3 regions of the Microbacterium immunditiarum genome follow, and region 1 is predicted to be linked to each of the others. Evidence: predicted binding sites of a transcription regulator. Region 1 holds the regulator's gene; each other region holds the start of a gene.
The links. Region 1 encodes LexA, which represses DNA repair genes until DNA is damaged. Its sites were predicted from a motif close to TCGAACANNTGTTCGA; they were not measured.
Positions count from the first base shown of each region.

Region 2: a site for LexA is predicted at 1,551-1,566, ahead of BJ991_RS07250 (HNH endonuclease signature motif containing protein). Genes of this name have one in related genera too.
Region 3: a site for LexA is predicted at 2,184-2,199, ahead of BJ991_RS03390 (intein-containing Rv2578c family radical SAM protein). Genes of this name have one in related genera too.

Region 1 covers NZ_JACCBV010000001.1:2,981,625-2,985,868, forward strand. Annotated here, with positions in the region: gene hisH (imidazole glycerol phosphate synthase subunit HisH) at 1-65, opposite strand, end outside; gene hisB (imidazoleglycerol-phosphate dehydratase HisB) at 62-673, opposite strand; gene BJ991_RS13940 (histidinol-phosphate transaminase) at 670-1,764, opposite strand; gene BJ991_RS13945 (LysM peptidoglycan-binding domain-containing protein) at 1,780-2,139, opposite strand; gene lexA (transcriptional repressor LexA) at 2,414-3,097, shown strand; gene BJ991_RS13955 (hypothetical protein) at 3,261-4,244, shown strand, end outside.
Region 2 covers NZ_JACCBV010000001.1:1,588,131-1,592,374, forward strand. Annotated here, with positions in the region: gene BJ991_RS07235 (DUF1697 domain-containing protein) at 1-154, opposite strand, end outside; gene BJ991_RS07240 (VOC family protein) at 199-591, opposite strand; gene BJ991_RS07245 (TetR/AcrR family transcriptional regulator) at 660-1,430, shown strand; gene BJ991_RS07250 (HNH endonuclease signature motif containing protein) at 1,577-2,887, shown strand; gene BJ991_RS07255 (VOC family protein) at 3,165-3,755, shown strand; partial or broken gene BJ991_RS18910 (TIM-barrel domain-containing protein) at 3,846-3,953, shown strand; gene BJ991_RS18915 (hypothetical protein) at 4,181-4,244, shown strand, end outside.
Region 3 covers NZ_JACCBV010000001.1:753,169-757,412, forward strand. Annotated here, with positions in the region: gene BJ991_RS03385 (alpha/beta fold hydrolase) at 1-53, shown strand, start outside; gene BJ991_RS03390 (intein-containing Rv2578c family radical SAM protein) at 69-2,174, opposite strand; gene BJ991_RS03395 (acyl-CoA dehydrogenase family protein) at 2,386-3,549, shown strand; gene BJ991_RS03400 (GNAT family N-acetyltransferase) at 3,661-4,244, opposite strand, start outside.

The DNA of each region.
Region 1 (4,244 bases):
TTCACGGCGGAGTGGACATTGCCCGAGCCGTAATCGAGGACCGCGACCAGGGGTCGGTCGGTCACAGCGCGCCCTTCGTGCTCGGAATACCCTCCACGCTCGGGTCGAGCGCCTTGGCCTGGCGGAATGCCCGCGCGAACGCCTTGAACTCGGCTTCGGCGATGTGGTGCGGGTCGCGCCCGCCGAGCACCGTCACATGGACGGTGAGTGCCGCGTTGAACGCGATCGCCTCGAACGCGTGACGCACGAGCGAGCCCGTGAAGTGGCCGCCGATGAGGTGGAGCTCGAAGCCCGCCGGCTCGCCGGCGTGGACGAGGTACGGGCGGCCGCTGATGTCGACCACGGCCTGCGCGAGAGCCTCGTCGAGCGGCACGAGAGCGTCGCCGTACCGGGCGATCCCGGACTTGTCGCCGAGCGCCTGCCGGATCGCCTGGCCGAGCACGATCGATACGTCCTCGACGGTGTGGTGCACGTCGATCTCGGTGTCGCCCGAGGCGCGCACGGTGAGGTCGGTGAGCGAGTGCTTGGCGAACGCCGTCAGCATGTGGTCGAAGAACGGGACGGTCGTGTCGATGCGGCTGCGGCCGGTGCCGTCGAGGTCGAGCTCGAGCTCGACGGTCGATTCGCTCGTCGCGCGACGCAGCGAGGCGGTGCGGTTTGCTGCGCCGGTCATGAGGCCGATCCTACCGAGGCCAGGGCATCGAGGAACGCGGTCGTCTCGTCTTCGGTGCCCGCCGTCACGCGCAGGTGGTGCGGGATTCCGACGTCGCGCACGAGGATGCCGCGCTCGTACAGCGCGTGCCATGTCGCTGCGCTGTCTTCGACCCCGTTGAAGAGGACGAAGTTGGTCCACGACTCGTACGGGCGATAGCCGAGCGCCTCGACGGTCGCCGAGATGCGGTCGCGCTGCGCGACGATCTCGTCGACCATGCGGAGCATCGTCGGGGCGTGGTGGAGCGCCGCCGTCGCGGCCGCCTGGGTGAGGGCGCTCAGGTGATACGGAAGGCGTACGAGGCGGAGCGCGTCGATGAACGCGGGATCGGCGGCGAGATAGCCGACGCGGGCGCCCGCGAACGCGAACGCCTTGCTCATCGTGCGCGAGACGACGAGCCGCTCTCGACCCGGCAGCAGAGTGAGCGCGGACCGCTCGTCGTGCGGCGCGAATTCCTGGTACGCCTCGTCGACGATGACGATGCCGTCTGTCGCGTCGTAGACCGCCTCGACCACGTCGAGCGGAAGGGGCGTGCCCGTGGGGTTGTTCGGGGCGCACAGGAAGACGACATCGGGCGCCGCGGCCTCGACCTGTGACGCGGCGTCGGCGGGGTCGAGGGTGAAGTCGTGGCCACGCGTGCCCGCCGTCCAGGTGGCGCCGGTGCCGCGCGTGATGATCGGGTACATCGAGTACGTCGGGGCGAAGCTGAAGGCCGTGCGCCCCGGACCGCCGAACGCCTGCAGGATGTGCTGCAGCACCTCGTTCGAGCCGTTGGCGGCCCAGATCTGATCGCGTGTGAGGCCGTGCCCGAGGTAGTCGGCGAACGCCTCGCGAAGCGGCGTGAACTCGCGGTCGGGGTACCGGTTGACATCGCGCAGCGCACGGGCGACCGAGTCGAGGATGTCGTCGGCGACCTCTTGCGGGACGGGGTGCGTGTTCTCGTTGACGTTCAGCGCCACCGGAAGCGGCGCCTGCGGCGCGCCGTACGGCTTCTGGCCGCGGAGGTCGTCACGTAGAGGGAGGTCATCGAGGCTGGCGCTCACCCGTCCCATCGTAGAGCGCGCGCGTCAAGGCGCCGTCGCGTACTGAGCCGGGATGGCCAGTTCCTGCCCCGCGGAGATGACCACGCCGTCGAGCGCGTTCAGCCGCACGATCGCGTCGACGACGTCGCGCGGGTCGGCGCTGGGCGCGATCTCCAGGGCGATCGCCCACAGCGTGTCGCCCGGCTCGACCGTGACTGTCGCGAACCCGCCGGCAGGCACCCCTTCGTCGCGCGACGCGAGCGCGGAGCCCCCGCCGATGATCGCGAATGCGAGGGCGATGACCGCGGGCAGCGCGGCGAGCGTCGCGAGGACCCGGCGACCGCGCACTGTGAGGCGCAGGCGCGTGACAGGAGCTGCGGGTGCGGGAACGGTGATCGCGCTCATGGGTCCTCCTGTGCGGTGGGAAGAGATTCGCATCCGACACTCGGCCGGGAGGGCCGGATGCGAATCTCTGTACCGAACGTATCTTCGATGCTGTAGTGTGTCAAGTGCGGTGTCGAGGCCGGATCGTTCGAAAGACGACACGCCCGCCACGTGTCCGGCGAACACGTCGCAACCGGATACGGTTTCGACAAGAGCACCCCACCACAGGGCTCCGACATTCGAATACCGCTGCACCCCGCGATGCAGGCCGAGCGCGTGAGACAGGAGCACGAAGATGACCGACGCGACCACCGGGCGCGAGAAGCCCCAGACGCGCCGCCGCAAGAGCCTGAGCGAGAAGCAGCTCGCGATCCTCGAGGTGATCCAGCGATCGATCGCCCGCCACGGCTACCCGCCGAGCATGCGCGAGATCGGCGACGCCGTGGGGCTGAAGTCGCTTTCGAGCGTGACCCACCAGCTCAACCAGCTCGAGCTGAGCGGCTACCTGCGGCGCGACGCCGGCAAGACCCGCGCGCTCGAAGTGCTCATCGATCTGCCCGGCACCGCCGCCGAGAACCCGGCGGACACAGCTCCCCCGGTCGGCGACGCGGCGCTCGTGCCTCTCGTCGGCCGCATCGCCGCGGGCGTGCCCATCACCGCCGATCAGCAGATCGAAGAGATCTTCCCCCTCCCCCGCCAGCTCGTCGGCAAGGGCGATCTGTTCATGCTCAAGGTCAGCGGCGACTCGATGCTCGACGCCGCGATCTGCGACGGCGACTGGGTGGTCGTCCGCTCGCAGAACACCGCTGAGAACGGAGACATCGTCGCCGCCATGCTCGACGGCGAGGCCACCGTCAAGACCTTCCGCCGCCGCGACGGCCACACGTGGCTGCTCCCCCGGAACTCCGCGTTCGAACCCATCCTCGGCGACGAGGCCGTCGTGCTCGGCAAGGTCGTCGCGGTGCTGCGAGCCGTCTGACCTACGGAGGCGATCCCCTCACCCTCTCGGGGTGTCACGCGTGCGGCACCGCGCGGCGGCCGCTAGTGTGAGCCTCGTCGGCCGCGCCCACGCACAGGCGCGGTCCGCCGGGCGGGGTTCTCGCGTCCGACACGGCGCGGGCAGCCGAGAGGTGGGTGGGACCGTGGCATCCGACGTCGACGACCTGCGCGCGCAGCTCGAAGAGCTTCGCCGTGAGAACGAGCGGCTGCGCGAGCAGCGCACCGAGCCCGTCGAACCGCTGGCCGCGGCATCCGACACCGCCCCGCCGCGTCGTCGCAACGGCTGGCGCGCGATCGTCTCGGCGCTGTGCATCGTCATCGCCGGGATCCTCGTGCCCGTCACGATCGTGTCGACGTGGACGCGCGCCCAGCTCGTCGACGAGGCGACCTTCGTGCAGACCTTCGCGCCTCTCGCCGACGACCCCGGCGTTCAGGAGCTCGTCATCGAGCAGTCGACCTCGGCGATCAACGAGTCGCTCGACGTCGAGTCGTTCACCGACGACCTGTTCGACGGCTTGGCGCGGCTGGATCTGCCGCCCGCGGCGCTGCGCGCACTCGAGCTCCTGCGCACACCGGCCGCGTCCGGCCTGCAGGGACTCATCGAGAGCACGGTCACGCGCGTCGTCGAGTCAGATGCCTTCGCCGAGGTGTGGCAGCGCGCCCTGATCGCGAGCCACCGCGCGCTCGTCGCGGCCGCGACCGGCGACGGCTCGGGCGTCGTGACGATCGACGAGGCGGGTGTCCTCGGGATCCAGCTCGGCCCCATCGTCGAGGAGCTCAAGCAGCGGCTCGTCGACCGCGGAATCGGTCTCGCCGAGGCGATCCCCGCCGTCGACCGCACGATCGTGATCGCGCAGTCCGACGCACTTCCGCTCGTCATCGCGATCTACAACATCGCCGTCACGGTCGGCTGGTGGCTGCCGCTCATCGCGCTCGCGCTGTTCGTCGTCGGGATCCTCGTGGCGCGCCGCCGCTCCACGGCGCTGCTCGGAACGGGCGTCGCGCTCGCGCTCGGAGGCGCGGCGCTCGTGATCGCGCTCGGCGCCGCCCGCGCGATCCTCTCTCTCAACGCGCCCGCGCTCGGCGTCGCGCCCGCGACGACCGACTCGATCTTCTTCGTCGTGGCG
Region 2 (4,244 bases), 1.4 Mb from region 1:
CGGCAGCATCCGACTCGAACAGGATCGTGCCGTTGCTCTGGAACGTCACCGCGTCGGGGCATCCGGCATCGGCGAAGCCCGCGCGGATGTCGTCGCTCGACGGGTGTCCGTGCTGGCCTTGGTTGACGTTCCGCATGAACGCGACGCAGCGCATGCCTCCGAGAGTAGGGGAGGGCATGCGCTGCGCCGGTGTGTCGCTCAGTCCTGAGCCGGCGGCGTCACCCACTGCACGAGCTGGTAGACGATGCCGTTGGGGTCGGCCATCTGGAAGTAGCGCTCGCCCCACGGCTCGGTCTCGATCGGCGTGACGATCTCGACGCCGTCCTCGCGCAGTCGCTCGTAGTAGGCATCGATGTCGTCGACCGTGAACACCACGAGCAGCCCGTCGGCATGGCCGGCCGCCGACGCGGGCTTGAACGTCGACAGCCCGGTGCGCAGGTAGATGAGGTTGAAGCCGGCATCCGGATGCGCCAGCGAGCAGAACCCGTCGGCCTCCATCGCGACCTCGAAGCCCAAGTAGCTGCGCGCCCACGCGGACGACGCCGCGACATCGGCGACGTTGAGCGAGATGGCGGAATCGGTGATGGTCAAGAGGCGCCTCCTTATTTCGTACAACGTACAATGTATAACGTACGGCGAAAGAGTGCAAGGATGAGGCCATGACCGCAGATCGCACGGGCGCCGGCTCGCCGAGCGCGACCCTCGCGCTGCTGTGGGGGCCGTCCAATGAGGCGTCGCGCCGAAAGGGACCGGCGCGTTCCGTGACGGTCGCGCAGGTCGTCGATGCCGCCCTCGCTCTCGCGGACGAGCAGGGGCTCACCGCGCTCACGATGCGCGCGGTCGCCGAGCGCGTCGGCATCTCGACGATGTCCGTCTATACGTACGTCCCCGGCAAACCCGAGCTCCTCGATCTCATGGTCGACGCGCTGTATGCGCGGATGGAGCGCCGTTCCTGGGATGCGTCGGAGTCGTGGCGTGAGCGGGTCTCGACGTTGGCGGAGGAGAACCGGATGCTGCTGCTCCAGCATCCGTGGATGACCGAAGTCGCCGCCCTCAGCCGCCCACCCCTCGGGCCGGGCTTGATGGCGAAATACGAGCACGAGCTCGCGGCGTTCGACGACACCGCGCTGTCGGATGTCGATACGGATTCGGCTTTGAGTTGGGTACTGGGTTTCGTGCAGGCGCATTGCCGGGCGGCGCACGATGCGCGGCGAGCGACGACCGACACGGCCATCAGCGACGCCGAGTGGTGGGAGGCGAATCAGCCGATCCTGGCGCGGGCGTTCGATCCGGAGAGGTATCCGCGTGCGGTGCGCGTCGGCGCGGCCGCGGGTGAAGCGCAGGGGAGTGCGTGGAGCGAGGAGCGGGCGTGGGAGTTCGGCCTCGCGCGGACGCTGGATGGGTTGGCGGTGCTGATCGAAGGGCGGTAGCGGCGGGGGAGCCGCCTGCCGGTCGAGTGGCCGGCGTAGCCCGGTTTCGAGACCCCCCTCCTCCACCGACCGACAATCCACCCGCATTTCTCCACAGCCTCGCCAACGCGAATCGGAATGTCGTACCTATGTTCTAAGGTCGAAGCATGCCCGCCACCGCCGAGGGTTATCCGCCCTCCCAGGTCCCCGACGCGATCGATCGCGTCCGCGTGGCGGGCGACATGGTGGCGATGTTCGCGGCTGAGCAGTTCTACCGGGTCGACGAAGCCCGCACCGAGGCCCTGGCCGATGCGGCCCGGTACGGGCGGGACCTCACCACTGTGGTGGAGCGGGGCATCCGGCTGGAGTTGGCGGCGGGGATGCGGATCACGGAGCACGCCGCCGGCGACCTCATCCGCCGCGCCGAGGCGCTCGTGCACCGGTACCCGGACGCACTGGACTCACTCAGTCGCGCACGTATCACTCTTGCCCACGCCGAGTACCTCGTCGACCGCCTCGACGAGCTCGAGCCCGACGTGCGCGACGGGCTCATCGCTGACGCGATCGGGCTTGCCGAGGAGCACCCGGTTGGCGTGTTCCGGCGAGCGCTGCGGAATTTGATCGAGATGCATCGGTCGGTCACCCTCGCCCAGCGGCATGAGGTGGCGCTCGTAAAGCGGCGGGTCGTGGTCGAGCGCGCCGATGACGGGATGGCGTGGCTCAGCGCCTGCATCCCGGCGGTGGAGGCGCACGCCATCTACGGGCGCCTGACCGCGATGGCGAAGGCGATCAAGGCCCACGAATCCGAGACGGCACCGCGCGACAGCGGCGCGACGCCGATTGACGCACGCTCGATGGATCAGCTCCGTGCAGACGTGCTCAGCGACCTGCTCATCGACGGCGACACCAGCGTGCACCCGGACGAAGTGCGCGGGATCCGTGCGACGGTCGCGGTGACGGTGCCCGCGCTGACGCTCCTCGCCGAAACGGACACCGATCGTGCCGTGGCGGGGTTGGCGCCGGCGGTGGTGGAGGGTGTTGGGCCCATCGCGCTGGACCGCGCCCGCGAGCTGTGCGGCGGCGCGGACGGATGGATGCGGATCCTCACCCACCCCGAAACGGGCATGGTGCTCTCTGCCGGTCGGACGCAATATCGGCCGCCCCCGATGCTGCGGAAACTGGTCAGGTGGCGGGCGGATCGATGTATGGCTCCCGGATGCGGCATCCCCGCCTCCCGCTGCGAGATCGACCACACCATCGCGTGGGAACACGGCGGGGAGACCTCGCTCGACAACCTCGCCCCCTTGTGCAAGGGGCACCACACGGTGAAACACCACGGCGGGTGGCGAGTGAGACAGGTCCCCGAAAGCGGGGGAGCGCTCGAGTGGAGATCTCCCGCGGGTCGCACCTACGTGGTGCAACCGGAACGCCGCGTGCCCGTGTTCCGACCCGCCGACGCCGCCAACGCACCCTTCTGACACGCCCGGGCGCCGAGGGTGGCGCCGGTGTGCGTGCGAGGCCCGGCCCCGGGGTCCTGCTCCGCGGCGAAGCTCCGCGGCGAACCTCCGCACCGAACCCTCGCGCCCGACAGCAGCGGCAGTCGCGCCGGCGCCCGCCTGCCACGCTCAGTGCGCAGCGACGTCAGTGGACGGCAAACGCGCCTCCGGGCCACCTCACCGCACCGGTCCGCCGATGCCCTGTCGTCGAGGCATCCGCCGTGCCAACGTGGTCACGACGACATCGAGAGGAGCCGCCGTGTCCGACCGTCCCCGTCCCGCCGTTCCGCCCGCGCCAGTCGGTTCGAACACCGTCAACCCGTTCATCATGGCCGACAACGCCGCCGAGCTCATCGAGTTTCTCGAGTACGTCTTCGGAGCGATAGACGTTCCCGAAGCCCGCACGCTCGACGGGGACGGCACGATCCTGCACTCCGAGCTGCTCATCGGCGATTCGATGATCACCGTGGCCGACCGCAAAGCCGACTGGCCGTTCACGCCTGCGTTCACCCGCGTGTACGTCGACGACGTCGACGCGACGCTTGAGCGAGCCGTCCAACGGGGAGGGCGGATCGTGACCAACCCGACAGACTTCTGGGGCGACGTCTTCTCGCGCTTCGTGGACCCGCAGCAGAACCTGTGGTGGGTGTACGCCCACAACCCCGCGCCAGCCGACACCGGCGACGCCGACAGCCAGACCTGGTCCGGGACCTGGACCGAGCCGGATGCCGAGCCCAACGCCGAACCCGGAGCCGACGAGACCTGGGAGTCGTACTCCTCACCAGAGCTGACGTACATCCACTCCACACTTCTCGAAGCGGTGGCATCCCTGCGCGACCCGCGTCGCTGACGAACCGGCGCTGAATCACACCTGCCTTCGCCCGTCACCACGGGTTGCTTGACACCGCCGACGACATACGTTCTTCGGGGAAGAGCTCCCGTGACGTTCAGCCGTGCGGGCTTCGCGGGAGCGCAGGCGCACGGCGCGTTCTGGGCGGGGGACGAGAACTCGACGTGGGAGGCGTTCCGCTGGTCGATGAACGCGGGGCTCACGGCCGCGGCATCCGGCATCGTCTACTGGGGCTGGGACATCGCCGGCTTCTCCGGCGAGATCCCCGCAGCCCGTCGCGCGACCGCACGCCGTGGAACATCGCCGAGCGCACGGGCGACGAGCGCGTGCTGCCGCTCTTCCGCCGGTACACGAAGCTGCGTGAGCGGCTCGTGCCGTACCTCGAGCGTTCCGCCGCGGCGACGATCGCGACCGACCGGCCGCTCATGCGCCCGCTGTTCTTCGAGTGGCCCGACGACCCCGCCGTGTGGACGGCACCGACCCAGTGGC
Region 3 (4,244 bases), 2.2 Mb from region 1:
TCGACGAGACCGTCGATTTCCTGGTCAAGCCCTCGTCGGAGCACTTCGGGTAGGGCGCCGCCGCCGGCTCAGAAGAGCCGCGACGCCGCGGCTTCCGCCCGCATTCCCCGCGAGGTCGTCACGACGGTCGACCGCGCCGCGAGTCCGGAGACGGGCCCGCGGCGCGGACCGTCCTCTTCGCCCTCGCCGTCGAGCCCGTGCACCCGCATGAGCGGTCGCACGCGCTTCGCGAGCCACGAGCGGTATGCCTTCGAGGCGTACGCGGTCGCCCCCGGGTACAGCCCGCGGTACGACGAGACGAGCTCCGGATGCTCCCGCTCCAGCCACTGCATGAACCACTGCTTCGCCCCGGGGCGCAGGTGGAGAGCGCCGTAGACGACGCGGTGCGCGCCCGCCTCCTTGATGCGCGTCAGCGCGTGGTCGATCGCTGGGATCGAATCGGTCAGGTGAGGGATGATCGGCATGAGGAAGACCGTCACCCGGAAGCCGGCCTCGGCCGCCGCGCGCACTGTCTCGAGCCGCGCGGTCGCGGTGGGGGCGCCGGGCTCGATCGACTTCTGCAGGGCATCGTCGAACACCGCGATCGAGGTGGAGATCGTCACACGCACGGAGGACGCGGCATCCGTCAGCAGCGGAAGATCCCGCCGGATCATCGTCCCCTTCGTGAGGATCGAGAACGGGGTGCCCGACTCGGCGAGCGCTGAGATGATGCCGGGCATGAGGCGGTAGCGGCCCTCGGCGCGCTGGTAAGGGTCGGTGTTCGTGCCGAGTGCGACCGGCTCGTGCTCCCACGACCCGCGCGCGAGCTCCTTGCGCAGCACGTCGACGACGTTCACCTTCACGACGATCTGCGAGTCGAAGTCGTGCCCGGCGTCGAGCTCGAGGTACTCGTGCGTGCCGCGCGCGAAGCAGTTGTGGCTGACGACGCCGTTCGCGATGAAGTCGCCGGTGCCCGTAGTGATGTCGACCATGTCGATCTCGTGTCCGAGGTCTTCGATGCTCACGACGCGCAGGTCGGCGGCCGTCTTGACCGCTGTGCCGGCGATGGCGAGCTTTCGCGTGATCGCCGGCTCCGTCAGCCGGAAGAACCGCTGCCTCTCGGGAAGGCCGCCCGAGACGCGGATCGTGCGGACGCCGTTCGATCGCGCGGGCTCGGTGACGTGTGGGATATGGTGCACGTCGAGCGCCTCGTGGATGAGCCGCAGCGTCTCGGAATCCTTGTTGCTGATGCGGAGCACACCGCCCGAGCAGGAGCCCTCGGCGTCGAAGACACCCGCGAGAAAGCCGGCGTGCCACTCCGACGTGCGGAGCACGGGGACCGAGGTGACTCGCGCGATCGCCTCGACGTCGGCGCGTCGAGCGGTGTGGATGGCAGTCATCGCGCGACGCGTCTCCGTCGCGCCGACGAAGGGGCGCGTGACGGTCGGAATCCCCTCAGCGTCGAGAAGCATGCGCGTGCGATCCAACGCCTCATCGTCCGCGAGAGCCAGCCGGAACCTGTGCACGCTCGTCGTTCGGTCGCCGTACGTGCAGGTGCCGTGGAAGAGCATGCCGTCGCCCCGAATCATGCCCGTGAGGTAACCGCGCCGATACTCACCCTGCATGAACGGGCCCAGCCGAGTCCGCCCGCCCAGACCGAAGCCCAGGAGCCGGTCGCTCGTCGTCAGGTATGGCCGTTGCTCGGGCCCGCTCATCGCTCCGCGCACGTGCTTCCAGCCGCGCTCCGTGAGGAATCGGTGGTCGGCGCTGGCGACGAGCTGAGTGCCGTCGGCGAGCGTGACCCGGAACGCGCGCTTGCGCGTGGCCCACTTCGCCTTCACGCGCGTCGTGACGTAGTGCCGGTAGTCACCCCGCTTCTCCGAGCCGACGATCTCCTGGCCGATCGAGAGCTCGTCTATGCGACGCTGACGGCCGTCGGCGCACAGTACGAGGGTGTCGGCGCTTACGCAGTATGTGCACGCATGAGAGCAGCCCCGGTAGGGGTTGATGGTCCAGTCGAACGGCACGGCCGATGAGCTCGGCACGTGGTTGAGCGCCGACTTGCACAGCACCTCGTGGAACGTCATGCCGGCGAACTCCGGCGTCGTGACCGACTGCACGAAGCCGCCCAGGCGTTCCATGCCGGGGAGGGCCGAGGCATCCGCCGTCGCCAATTGCTGCCCTTGCCACCGCATGCGGACTATTCGAACAGAGATTCGAGGTAGAGTCAACCGACGCAGCGACGAATACCGAAGCGCATTCGAACGGATCGAACCTCTCCCGAGAATCATCGATGGAACTCGGTGCCATGATGTGCAAGACTCGATACCAGGCGCGCGCACACGCGAAGCCGTAGGACCTGGGCGTCCCACGAGGCCGCTCACTCGAAGACGAGAGGAGACGCGCATGGAGCGCAACATCTACGACGAGGACCACGAGGCGTTCCGCGACGTCGTCAAGGAGTTCGTCAAGCGCTACGCGACCGACGACAAGCGTCGGCAATGGGACGCCGACGGCGAGGTCGACCGTGCCACCATGCTCGCGGCGGGAGAGGCCGGCATCATCGGGCTCTCGGTGCCGGAGGAGTTCGGCGGTGCGGGAATGCTGCAGGACTACCGCTTCCGCTCGATCGTCCTCGAAGAGACCATCGGTGCCGGCCTCGGCTCGCTCGCGGGCGCGCTGGGCATCCAGGACGACCTGGCCGTGCCGTACATCGCGCACATGGGCACGCAGGAGCAGAAGGAGAAGTGGCTCCCCGGCATGGCGACCGGTGAGATCCTCGGCGCTCTCGCGATGACCGAGCCCGGCGCGGGCAGCGACCTGCGCGGCATCAAGACCACCGCCAAGCGGGTCGAGGGCGGGTACGTCGTCAACGGCGCCAAGACGTTCATCTCGAGCGGCAAGACCGCCGACATGGTCGTCACCTTCGTCAAGACCGGCGAGGGCACGCGCCCCGACGCCTTCAGCCTGCTCATCGTCGAGAACGGCATGGAGGGCTTCGACCACGGCAAGAAGCTCGAGAAGATGGGCTTCCACGGCTGGGACACCGCCGAGCTGTCGTTCACAGACGTCTTCGTCCCCGAAGAGAACCTCATCGGCGGCAAGGAAGGCCTCGGCTTCATCCAGCTCATGATGAACCTGCCCCTCGAGCGCCTCTCGATCGGCGTCGCGGCCGCGGCCGCGGGCGAGGCCGCGTACGTCTGGACCCGCGACTACACCCTCAGCCGTGAGGCTTTCGGCGAGCGCATCGCCGACTTCCAGAACACGCGCTTCAAGCTCGCCGACATGGCGACGACCGTCGACGTCATGTGGGCGTATGTGGACCGCGCGATGATGCTCTACAAAGACAAGAAGCTCACCGCCGAAGAGGCCGCCAAGGTCAAGTTCTGGGCGACCGATCGCGAATGGGAACTGCTCGACATCGGCGTGCAGCTGCACGGCGGCTACGGCTACATCACCGAGTACCCGATCGCTCGCGCGTTCCTCGACGCCCGCGTCCACCGCATCTACGGCGGCACGAACGAGATCATGCGCGACATCGTCAGCCGCGAGATCGTCGGCAAGCGCTGAGCTCACCGAGACCAGAGACGGATGCCGCGGCCACCCCTCGGGGGAGGGGGCGCGGGCGCGGCATCCGTCTCTATCTCTCGAGGAGTGACCGCCGGACGGCGACCGATGCGATCAGCCGTCGAGCACCGCGCGCAGCGCCTCGACGCCTTCGAGCTCGACCGGCGCACCGAGCAGCGAGGCGTTGCGGTCGCGCACCTCGAGCCAGCGCTCGCGCGTCATGAGGTAGTTGCGGTGGGCGACGGCCGCGCCCTCGCGGGCGACGGTCACCACGCCGTTGTGGAGATACCCGACCCTGCGCGAGACGGCGCTCGACGCCGGGTTGTCGACGAACGCGCCCGACGTCGCCTCGAGCGCGCCGAGTCCGTCGAAGAGCAGCTCGAGCATGAGCACGCGCATGCGGGTTCCGATGCCGTGGCCCTGATGCTCGCGGCCGAGCCACGATCCCGTCTGCACCTTCCGCAGCACGCGCCAGTCGCTGCCGCTCGCGCCCTGCATCCCCGCCGGTGCACCGTCGACGAGGACGGCGAGGTCGAGGTGGAGCTCCTCCGGGCCGACGCGGGGGCGGATGCTCCAGTGGTACGAGACGACCGATCGCGCGACCTCGTCCGGCGTCCCGCGCGTCCACGGGACCGCGAAGGGCATCCGGTCCTCGTCGTGGATTCCGCGCGCGGCGACATCCGCGAGGGCGACGAGCA